One region of the Microbacterium sp. SORGH_AS_0969 genome, then DNA from elsewhere that is predicted to be linked to it. Evidence: predicted binding sites of a transcription regulator. Region 1 holds the regulator's gene; the other holds the start of a gene.
What was found. The regulator HspR, encoded in region 1, represses chaperone genes until heat shock. The targets are predictions, from matches to a motif close to AAGTTGAGTCNNNNNGACTCAACTT.

Region 1 (5,816 bases):
GAGCGGTGCTCGCGGACAGCTCCGCGGCGCGGGCCGCGTCGGCCAGGGTGATCGGTCCGGAATCGCAGACGGTCCCCAGCAGCGACAGCGCCCGGTCGACGGTGCGGGTGGGTGTTTCGGCCATGCGTCCTCCCTTCGTTGCGAGTGACGTTATGCGGCCGCTGTTACGCGGTCCCGCTGTTCATGTTTCCAGCGAGTAAAACGCGGTTGCCACAGAATGGCAATAGTGCGTGGAGTACCGTGCCGGTATGGCCACCGTGATCCGCCGCTTCGCCGAGACACCCGCGACGCCGTGGCGCAACGGGCGGGGGCAGACGTGGCCGCTCTTCACCGAGACCTCCTGGCGATTGAGCGTCGCGCGACTCGACGACCCCGCTGCCTTCTCGTCCTTCCCCGACCTGCACCGCACGTTCGTGCCGTGGGGCGGCGGCGTCCGCCTCGAGGTCGACGGCGAAGAGCTCGACGTCCGCCACGGTGAGATCGCGCGGTTCGACGGGGACGCGACGACACGCCTGCTGGCGCTCGACCACCCGTGTCATGCCGTCAACCTCATGGCATCCGAGAGTCGGCCCACTCTCGCTGTCGTCGCCGCCGGTGCACGGCTGCCGGATGCCGCGATCGCGGTCCTCTGCGCACCGATCGTCGACGCAGAGCGCTTCGACGTCATCCGGCTCGACGCCCGCGAACCGCTGCCGGCCGATTCCGTCGTGGTGCGCCTGGACGGGGACTGACTCCACCCGGTCGCTCCTTCTAGGCTGGACCCATGTCCCGACTGCAGGCCGACGCCCCCGCCGACCGCTGGGTGCCCGTCACGGGCTCTCTCGGATTCCGCGGCCGCCGCCATCGCAAGGCCGCCATCGGCATGCTGCTGAACCAGGCGAACACCGCCGCGGGATCGACACCCCGCCCCGGCGGCGGAGCTTTCGCGTGGATCCTCAGCCAGGCCGCTCCCCTGCTCATGCGCCGAGCGGCCGGCCGCGTGCTCGTGTGGGTCTGGAAGAGCGACCCGGAGCTGCTCGTCGTCATGGCGCAGCTGCAGGAGGCGACGCCGCAACTGCGCACCGCGCGGGCGATGATGCCGATGGAGTACGACGACACCGAGTCGTTCCGCAGCACCTACCTCGGCGTCGGCGAGAAGCTCGCGATGCCGCTGCCGACCGACCCGAAGACGCCGCCGTTCGCGACGTACACGTGGGACACGGGCTCGCACTTCGTCACGGTCACCGCGGTCTGCTCCGACCGCGAGCGTTTCGGCACGGTCATCGGCGACGTGGATGCCATCGCCCGGACGGTGCGCATCGTCGACGACTTGAAGCTCGGCGAATCCTCCGCCGTTCTGCGCCTCGATCCCGCCTGACCCGGCAGGGGTGGCTGAGCGCGTCGAAGCCACGGGCTACCGCGACAGCCCGGCAGAGGTGGCTGAGCCCGTCGACGCAACGGCTACCGCGGCAGCCCGGCAGAGGTGGCTGAGCTTGTCGAAGCCACCGGGCGACCGCGGCATCCCGGTCCCTTCGACGAGCTCAGGGACCTCACTTCGAGCTCAGGGACCTCGCCTCGCACGCGGAGGCCTCGCGGCGCGCAGGGGCCTCGCGCCGCACAGAGCGTGCTCGCGGCGCGGAGGCGGCGTCAGTCGCCGTGCGCGTCGCGCGGACGCCACAGCACGATGTCGGTCGCGCGCCGCACGCGCGCACCGTGACGCAGCGTCACGACCGAGCCGGTCGCTCCGGCGGCGAACACGCGCGCACCCGGGCGCGACTCGCGTTCGGCGATGAGCTGCCGCTCGAGGTCGCTCACGCGGCGCGACAGGTCATGCACCTGCTGCTCGAGCGTCAGCAGGCGCGCGATCGCGGGGAGGCTCATGCCCTCGCTCGACAGGCGCGCGACCTCGCGCAGCTGCTGCACGTGCCGGCTCGAGTACCGGCGCGACCCGCCCTGGGTCCGCGCGGGAACGACGAGGCCGAGCCGGTCGTACTGCCGCAGGGTCTGCGGGTGCATGTTCGACAGCTCGGCGGCGACGGCGATGGCGAAGATGGGGGAATCCTCATCGATCTCTCGGTCGGCCACGTCTTCTCCTCTCGCTCGTGCCGTTCGCCGGGGTCCCGGCATCCGTGATTCCGGATGCCGAGCCCCGGCGTGGTGGTGTTATCGCGCCTTGGCCATCAGGTCGGCGCGGGGATTCTCTTTCGGTTCGAGCTCGTGGAAACGCTCGAGGGCCTCGCGGGCGGCGTCGTCGAGGTGCGCGGGGACCGCGACCTGGACTTCGGCGAGCAGGTCGCCGGTGCCCTTGGAGGTCTGGATACCACGCCCCTTGACGCGCAGCACGCGCCCCGACGGAGTGCCCGGGGCCACACGAAGCCGCACCGGGTCGCCGCCGAGGGTGGGAACCTCGATGGTCGCGCCGAGAGCCGCCTCGGTGAAGGTCACGGGGACCGTCAGCCGCAGGTTGAGGCCGTCACGCGTGAACACCGGGTGCGGACGCACCGCGACCGTCACGACGATGTCGCCGCTCTCTCCCCCATCGGGCGAGGGGCGGCCGCGACCGCGCAGGCGGATCTTCTGCCCGTCCGAGACCCCGGCCGGGATCTTCACCTTGAAGGGCTTGTTGTCCTCACCCTGCAGGGTGATGGTCTCGCCCTTCGCCGCGGTGACGAAGTCGATCGTCGTGCGCGCCGTGACGTCGGCCCCGCGCTGAGGACCGCCGAAGCCGCGGTACCCGCCCGTCGTCTGACCGAAGCGTCCGGAGCCGAAGCCCCCTCCGCCCTGGTCGAACATCGAGAAGAAGTCCTCGAAGCCGGCGGGTCCACCCGCCGTCCCCCCGCGCTGCTGACCGAAACGGCTGAACACGTCGTCGAAACCGCCGCCGGCGCCCGTCCCCGGAGCCGAGAAGCGCGCCCCCGAGCCCATGGCCCGGATCTGGTCGTACTCCTCGCGCTGCTCGGGGTCGTTGAGCACCGAGTAGGCCTCGCTGATCTCCTTGAACTTGGCCTCCGCTTTCGCGTCGCCCGGGTTCGAGTCGGGGTGGTACTGGCGCGCCAGCTTGCGGTAGGTCTTCTTCAGATCGGCCGCGCTCACGCCCTTGTCGACACCGAGGACCTTGTAGAAGTCCTTGTCGAACCAGTCCTGACTCGCCATGTGTCCTCCTCTTAGGCCGGCACGGCGACGACGACCTTCGCCGGTCGCAGTTCGACCGAGCCGAGGCGGTAGCCGACCTCGACGACCTCGAGGATCGTCGTCTCGGTCGCACCCGGGGTCGGAGCCTGGAAGATCGCCTCGTGCTGCTGCGGGTCGAACACCTCGCCGACGGCGCCGTACGAGACCACACCGAGGCGCTCGGCCACGGCGCGCACCTTCTCGCCGATCGCGGCCAGCGGGCTGCCCTCGACGAGATCGCCGTGCTTGGCGGCGCGGTCGAGGTCGTCCATGACGGGCAGCAGGCCCTTCACGGCCTCGCCCTTGGCGCGCTCGATCTCGCGCTCGCGCTGCTCCTCGGTCCGCCGACGGTAGTTGGCGTACTCGGCCTGCAGGCGCTTGAGGTCGATCAGCAGGGAGGCCTCCTTGTCGGAGCCCGCCCCCTCTGCGGCGGCCTCGGGCGTCTGCTCGGCCCCGAGGATGTCGTCGATGGTCAGGCCCTCGGCGTCCGGTTCCGGCGTCTCGGACTGCTCGCCCGACGGCGCGGGGCCGGAGGTGTTCTCCTCCGGCCCCGTCTCGTCAGGACCGGCGCCCGAGCCCGTGGGCTGTTCGTCGTCCTTGTGTGCCATGTTCTCTGCTTACTTCTTCTCGTCGGGGTTCTCGTCGTCGACGACCTCGGCGTCGATGACGTCTTCCTCGGGGTTCGGCGTCTCGCCGTTGCCCGGCTGACCCACGTTCGGGTCGGCGGGCTCGCCGGCAGCCTGCGACGAGGCGTAGATGGCCTCGCCGAGCTTGCCCTGGCTGGCGTTCAGCTTGTCGAACGCGGTCTTGACCGCGTCGTCGTCGTCACCGGCGAGAGCCGTCTTGAGCGCGTCGACGTCGCCCTGCACCTCGGTCTTGACCTCGGCGGGGAGCTTGTCCTCGTTCTCCTTGATCAGCTTCTCGATCGAGTACGAGAGCGTCTCGGCCTGGTTGCGGGTCTCGGCGGACTCACGGCGCTTCTTGTCCTCCGCGGCGTTCTCCTCGGCCTCGCGCACCATGCGCTCGATGTCTTCCTTGGGCAGCGACGAGCCGCCCGTGATCGTCATCGACTGCTCCTTGCCGGTGCCCTTGTCCTTCGCGGACACGTGCACGATGCCGTTGGCGTCGATGTCGAAGGTGACCTCGACCTGCGGGATGCCACGGGGAGCCGGGGCGATACCGGTGAGCTCGAAGGTGCCCAGCGGCTTGTTGTCGCGGGTGAACTCGCGCTCGCCCTGGAAGACCTGGATCGCGACCGACGGCTGGTTGTCGTCGGCGGTGGTGAAGGTCTCGCTGCGCTTGGTCGGGATGGCCGTGTTGCGCTCGATGAGCTTGGTCATGATGCCGCCCTTGGTCTCGATACCGAGGCTCAGGGGGGTGACGTCGATGAGCAGCACGTCCTTGCGCTCACCCTTGAGGACACCGGCCTGCAGGGCTGCGCCCACGGCCACGACCTCGTCGGGGTTCACGCCCTTATTGGCGTCCTTACCGGTCTCCTTCTTGACGAGCTCGGCGACCGCGGGCATGCGGGTCGAGCCGCCGACGAGCACCACGTGGGCGATGTCGTCGACCTTGACGCCGGCCTCGCGGATGACGTCGGAGAAGGGCTTGCGGGTGCGGTCGAGGAGGTCCTTGGTGAGGTCCTCGAACTTGGCGCGCGTGATCGTCTCGCTCAGCGACACGGGGCCGGAGTCGGTCAGCGACAGGTAGGGCAGGTTGATGCTCGTCGACGTGGACGACGAGAGCTCCTTCTTGGCCTGCTCGGCCGCTTCCTTCAGACGCTGGAGGGCGATCTTGTCACCCGAGACGTCGACACCGGTGGTGTCCTTGAACTGCTTGATGAGGTACTCGACGAGACGCTGGTCCCAGTCGTCACCACCGAGGCGGTTGTCACCGGCGGTGGCGCGCACCTGGATGGTCGAGAAGTCGTCGTCCTTGCCCACCTCGAGCAGCGACACGTCGAACGTTCCGCCACCGAGGTCGAACACGAGGATGAGCTCGTCTTCCTTGCCCTTGTCGAGGCCGTACGCGAGGGCCGCGGCGGTGGGCTCGTTGATGATGCGCAGGACGTTGAGGCCCGCGATCTCACCGGCCTCCTTGGTGGCCTGACGCTCGGCGTCGTTGAAGTACGCGGGCACCGTGATGACGGCATCCGTCACGCTGTCGCCCAGGTACTCCTCGGCGTCGCGCTTGAGCTTCTGCAGGATGCGGGCCGAGATCTCCTGCGGCGTCCACTTCTTGCCGTCGACATCGAAGGTCCAGGTCGTGCCCATGTGGCGCTTGACGCTCGAGATGGTGCGGTCGACGTTGGTCACGGCCTGGCGCTTGGCGGTCTCGCCGACGAGCACCTCGCCGTCCTTCGTGAACGCGACGACCGAGGGGGTCGTGCGGAAACCCTCGGCGTTGGCGATGACCTTGGGCTCGCCACCCTCGAGGACGCTCACGACGGAGTTGGTCGTACCGAGGTCGATTCCCACTGCACGTGGCATATGTGTCTCCTTGCTTGTGAGCCCGGCCGGTGCCGAGCTCGTGGTTCTGATGAAGTCTTCTCGCGGGTTGAGCCGCGATGACTCAAGGTTATCGCAGCCCTCTCCGGGCGTCAAGGAGACTTGATATGAATTGGCTCAACTTCGGCGCGCAACTTGCGCATTCAGATGTCCCACTAT
Region 2 (5,816 bases), 1.2 Mb from region 1:
ACTCCGCTCTCGAGGACGCGGTGCAGGTGGTCTTCGGCGTCGAGGCGCGCGACGAGGATGTCGGCGAGGACGGCGGCGGAGTCGGCCACGGCCAGTCGAGCGGCGACCGCATCGCGGAACCGGGTGAGCACCGCGGGGTCGGTGACGGTGTCGGGGGAGGGGAGCGGCTCGGACGGAGGGTCGACGGGCGTCTCGCCGATGTCAGCGGGGATCAGCAGATATCCCGGTAGGCGCCGATGGCGCACCTCGGTGACGAGGCGGTCGATCTGGGCCGTGGCATCCGTCGCGGTGAGCGCTTCTTGAGCGGCGGTGACCTCGGCGGTCATGCGGGCGAAGTGGCCGAAGTCGCCGTCGCCGAGGGAGTGGTGGCTCGCCCGCCCCGCTGCCTGCACCGCGGTGGTGGGAGCGCCGACGACGTGCAGGACGGGGACATGCTCGGCGTAACTGCCGGCGACCGCACTGATGGCCGAGAGCTCGCCGACGCCGAAGGTCGTGCTGAGGGCGCCGAGGCCGTGGAGGCGCGCATAGCCGTCGGCGGCGTAGCCCGCGCCGAGCTCGTTCGCGCACCCGACCCATTCGATGAGCGGATGGCGCTCGACGTGATCGAGGAAGGCGAGCGTGAAATCACCGGGAACGCCGAAGAAGTGCCGTACTCCCGATTCGGCCAGTCGATCGAGGAGGTAGTCGGCCACGGTATAGGTCGTCATGGCCGATGCTCCCGGTTTACCGCGTGCCGAAGTGGAAGGGCAGCGCCAACGATGCCGAGACCAGGATGATGCCGAGGGCGAAGAACAGCGCGGGGGCCGCGAGCGAGAACGAGAGGCCGGTGAGCAGCATGCCCCCGACGAACAGGATGAGCGAGACGATGAACATGAGGATCCCTTCGGTCGCTCCAGGCTACCGTGCCGGGTCGGCGGGTCGTGCCTCGGGCTCGACCGCGTCGCGGGACGGTTTCTCGCCGAGCGCGGCGTGCGCCCAGAGCGTGCTCCCCGCCACGGCCGCCGGCATGATCGCGACCGCGCCGAGCGGGACGAGGAAGCAGATCTGGGTCGCGACGCCGAACCCGAGGGCCTTCGCGCGGTGCTCGCGAAGGAGGGTGCGTCGCGCCCGGCGGTCGAGGCCACGGGCCGAGAGCGCGCGGGAGGTGAGTTCGTCGGCGAGGAGCCAGCCGGTCAGCAGGAGGCCGACGACACCCCCGAGCACCCCTCCGACGAGGGGGATGAGCCCGAGCAGCCACGCGAGAAGTGCGACCAGGATGCCACGGAGCACCAGCCGCGCGCTGTCGCCCACTCCCCGCCAGAAGCCGTACTCGACGTTCGGCACCGCGCCGAGGGCGGAGCGCTCGGTCGCGCGCCAGATCCGGTCGTAGATCGGCTCGCCGACCGTCAACGTCACGGCGGTGAACGAGACCGCGAAGAGGAACAGCACCGCACCGAACGACGCGACCCCGATTGCCACGCGGAGGGCGGCGGCCCAGAACGGTTCCCATCCGTCGGCGAACGGCGTCCAGTCGTCGACGAGGCTCGGAAGCCAGAAGCCCCACCCCACGAGCGCGGCGCCGAACGCCAGACCGACGACGGCACCCGGGATGAGCCCCAGTGCCATCGCGCCCGGCGTGCGTCGCCACTGGCCGAGACCACGGAGCAGGAGGCCGGCGCCGGCGAGGAAGTCGCGCATGGCGACGAGTCTGGCAGACGCCTCCGACACGGGTCGGATGCGCCGACGGTCGGGGTGGGCGGGTATCCGCGGCCCCGGCCTGGTCATGTCGGTGGCCGGTGCCAGGATGTGGGCATGCGGATCCGCACGACGTCGACCCAGCGCACCTACCGATACGTGCGGTTGTCGATCGTGGCGGCGACCCTCGTTCTGGCGCTGTCCGTGGGGCTCGAGGTCGCGAGTGCGGGTGTGCTTTCCTCGATCAGCGCCGCGTTCTACACGCCGGCGGGCGATCTCTTCGTGGGGAGCCTGTGCGCGATCGCGCTGGCGCTCCTCGTCCTCTCCGGGCGCAGCATCGAGCAGGGACTCCTCGACGTGGCGGCGGTGTTCGCTCTCGTCGTCGCGCTGGTGCCCACGCCGATCTCCGACGCTTCCTGCGAGGGCGCCGCGGTGTGCGTGCCGGGTGCGGCGGTCGCCGGAGTGATCAACAACGGCGTGTCGGTGGCATCCCTCTCCGTCGTCGTCCTGATCTTCGCCGCGGTCCTCGCTCGCACGCAGGGGTCCGCGGGGTGGGGGACTGTCGTGACGCTGGTCGGGATCGCGCTGATCGTCGTCGGATTCGTGTCGTGGGCTCTCGCCGACTTCCCGACGTTCCTCCGCGGTGCGCACAACGTCGCGGCCGTCGGGTTCTTCTCGGTGATCGGTGTGGTCGCCGCCGTGTCGGCGTGGCGGCCCCAACGCGCCGCGCGTCGCTTCCGGGTGCTGTACGCCGTGGTCGCGGTCGGCATCCTGGGGGTGCTGATCGCCCTGGTCGCGGTGCTGGTCGCCGGAAGAGCGGCGACGGCGACCGTGGGGGGTGTGCCGGCGATCTTCCTCGGGGAGTCTGTCGTGGTGGTCCTGTTCGCGGTGTTCTGGCTCGTGCAGACGGTCGAACTCTGGGACGCCACCGATCCCGCGCTGCGCGCGTGAGATTGCCGGGAATAACCTCGGAACCACGTCGTTGAAGTTGATACATGGCCGCTCAAGTCTCAAACTTGAGTGAGCTTGACTCATGTATCACAGGAGACATTCGTGCCCGAAGACTTCACCCCCGACGCCGGGGACAACGGTGCCCAGTCGTTCGACGAGTTCCTCGCCCGCTACCTCGCGGGGGAGCGCGCCCGCGCCGAACGGTCCATCGACCTCAGCAGGTTCCTGAGCGCCCGCACGCAAGAGGCGTTGCAGGCGGCGGGCCGGTACGCACTCGGTCGGGGCCAGCGCGAGCTCGACGCCCTTCACGTGCTCCACGTCCTCGTGGGGCAGTCGCCCGCGCGCGAGGCCGTGTCGCGCCTCGGCGCCGACCCGGTCGCGATCGCCCGCGCCGCCGAGAGCCGCCTCCCGGCGGCCGGTCCCGCTGCCGACGTCGACGGGGCCGTCGTCGCCGGTTCCGTCCAGCGCGCGCTGTTCCACGCCTTCCAGGTCGCGCGGGCCGCAGGATCCACCTACGTCGACCCCGACCACCTCTTCTTCGCGCTCGTGCTGGCGCAGGACGCGCCCGCCGGGCAGATCCTCGCGCAGGCCGGTGTCACGGCCGAGGCCCTGACCCAGGGCGTGCGCGAGACCGTCGTGGGCGGCGAGCCGAGTTCCGCGCCCGAGCAGACGGCATCCACGACCCCGTATCTCGACCGCTTCGGCACCGACCTGACCGCCCTCGCGACGGCGGGCGAGCTCGACCCGGTCATCGGCCGGTCCGACGAGATCGAGCAGACGATCGAGATCCTCAGCCGCCGGACGAAGAACAACCCGGTCCTGATCGGCGAGGCCGGCGTCGGAAAGACCGCGATCGTCGAGGGACTGGCTCGTGCGATCGTCGCCGATGAGGTTCCCGAACAGCTCCGCGGCACCCGCGTGGTCTCGATCGACCTCGCGGCGATGCTCGCGGGCGCACGTTATCGCGGCGACTTCGAGGAGCGCCTCACCCAGACGATGGAGGAGATCGCGGCATCCGAGAAGCTCGTCGTCTTCATCGACGAGGTGCACACCCTCGTCGGTGCGGGCGGCAGCGGCGACGGATCGATGGACGCGGGCAACATCCTCAAGCCGCGTCTCGCGCGCGGCGACGTGCGTCTCATCGGCGCGACCACGCTGCGTGAGTACCGCACGATCGAGAAGGACCCCGCTCTCGAGCGGCGTCTGCAGCCGGTGCGCGTGGGCGAGCCTTCGCTGACGGATGCCGTGGAGATCCTCCGCGGTCTGCGTTCGGCGTACGAGGAGCACCACGCCGTCACCTACACCGACGACGCGCTGCGCGCCGCCGTCGAGCTGAGCGACCGGTACCTTCCCGACCGCGTGCTCCCTGACAAGGCGATCGACCTCATCGACCAGGCCGGAGCGCGCCTGCGTCTGAAGCTCGGGGTCTCGGTCGACACCTCGTCGCTGTTGGAGCGGCTCGCCACTCTCGAGGCGGAGAAGAACGCCGCCGTCTCAGCCGAGCACTACGAGGAGGCCTCGCGCCTGCGCGACGAGATGGCCGCCGTGCAGGCCCGGCTCGACGACGCGACGCGTGGCCCCCGGGTCGCGGCCGTGGTGGACGAGCCCGAGATCGCCGCGGTGATCAGCCGGTCCACCGGCATCCCGGTCGCCCGACTGACGGCGACTGAACGCGGACGCCTTTCGCAGCTCGAGAACGAGTTGCACGCCCGGGTCATCGGGCAGGACGACGCCGTCACCGCGGTCGCCAAGGCCGTGCGCCGCAACCGCACGGGCATGGGAGACGAGAACCGTCCCGTCGGTTCGTTCCTCTTCCTCGGCCCCACGGGCGTCGGCAAGACCGAGCTCGCGAAGGCCCTCGCGGGGTCGCTCTTCGACGACGACGGTGCCGTGATCCGCTTCGACATGAGCGAGTTCGGCGAGCGCCACACCGTGTCGCGCCTCGTCGGTGCCCCTCCCGGATACGTCGGCTACGACGAGGCGGGTCAACTCACCGAGCGCGTCCGACGCAACCCTTACGCGGTCGTGCTGTTCGACGAGATCGAGAAGGCGCACCCCGACGTGTTCACTCTGCTGCTGCAGGTGCTCGACGACGGACGCCTGACCGACGGCCAGGGACGCACGGTCGACTTCCGCAACACGGTGATCGTGATGACCTCGAACCTGGGCGCCGAGATCCTGGCATCCCGTTCCGGCGCGATCGGCTTCGCGACGCGCGAGTTCGCCGCCGAGGACGTGCGCGACCGCGTCATGGGCAAGCTGCGCGAGGCGATGCGGCCCGAGTTCCTCAACCGGATCGACGACATCGTCCTGTTCCAGAAGCTCGAGAAGGCGCAGCTGCGCGAGATCGTGCGGCTGCTGCTGGGCGCGTCCGCGCGGCGACTCGCTTCGCGCGACGTGGCTCTGGAGGTCACCGACGCGGCCGTCGACCGCCTCGCCGAGGTCGGGTACGAGCCCGAGTACGGCGCACGGCCGCTGCGCCGCCTCATCCAGCGCGAGGTCGACGACCGCATCGCCGACCTGTTCGTGTCGGGCGAGCTGAACGACGGGGGAGCGGTGACGGTGGATGCCGACGCCTCGGGCTTCGTCGTCCGCGCGGCGTCCGCGGCTCTCGCGGCGTAGGGCCGTCGGGCTCCAGGCCCTCGGAACCTTCGGGTTCCGGGGGCCTTTCGCGTGTTCGGGGATCTCCGCGGGACGTCACGGGGTGGTCGGGGGTGGGCGGCCTTGGGGCCGGGGCCGTGGGGCCGGGGTGGGCCGTGCCGTCGCGCGGAGTTCGGGGGCGACACGCCGGTGGGGGTGGGCCGGTGGCGGAGTGTTGCCGGTGATCTCCGCCGGAGGGTACGGGGCTGCCCGTGAGCGGACGGCCGGCGGGCCGGTACGGGCTGGGCCGTCCTGCGGAGTTCGTCCGGCTTCGGGGCCGGCGTGGGGCCGTGCCGTCGCGCGGAGTTCGGGGGCGACACGCCGGTGGGGCTGGGTCGGTGTGGGCGTGTTGCCGGTGATCTCCGCCGGACGGTACGCGGTAGCCCGTGGGCCCCCAGCAGATCGGCCCACCGGATGCCACGACCCTCGCCCGATGTCGGAGGTTCGGGGCAGAGTAGAGGGATGAGTCGTATCGGCACGATCTTCAGCCCCTACCCCCACCCGCCCGAGCAGCTGCGCGACGCCGCGCGCGCGGCGGAAGACGCCGGCAT

Region 2: QE388_RS12945 (ATP-dependent Clp protease ATP-binding subunit) is a predicted target of HspR. The motif match lies at 2,688-2,712, and genes of this name have one in related genera.

What each region holds. Positions count from the first base shown of each region.
Region 1 covers NZ_JAUTAG010000001.1:1,522,290-1,528,105, reverse strand. Annotated here, with positions in the region: gene QE388_RS07155 (IclR family transcriptional regulator) at 1-124, opposite strand, end outside; gene QE388_RS07150 (HutD family protein) at 249-731, shown strand; gene QE388_RS07145 (hypothetical protein) at 764-1,357, shown strand; gene QE388_RS07140 (heat shock protein transcriptional repressor HspR) at 1,627-2,064, opposite strand; gene QE388_RS07135 (DnaJ C-terminal domain-containing protein) at 2,143-3,132, opposite strand; gene QE388_RS07130 (nucleotide exchange factor GrpE) at 3,144-3,758, opposite strand; gene dnaK (molecular chaperone DnaK) at 3,768-5,639, opposite strand.
Region 2 covers NZ_JAUTAG010000001.1:2,757,117-2,762,932, forward strand. Annotated here, with positions in the region: gene QE388_RS12925 (alpha-keto acid decarboxylase family protein) at 1-707, opposite strand, end outside; gene QE388_RS12930 (hypothetical protein) at 724-873, opposite strand; gene QE388_RS12935 (EI24 domain-containing protein) at 898-1,677, opposite strand; gene QE388_RS12940 (hypothetical protein) at 1,792-2,625, shown strand; gene QE388_RS12945 (ATP-dependent Clp protease ATP-binding subunit) at 2,728-5,247, shown strand; gene QE388_RS12950 (LLM class flavin-dependent oxidoreductase) at 5,728-5,816, shown strand, end outside.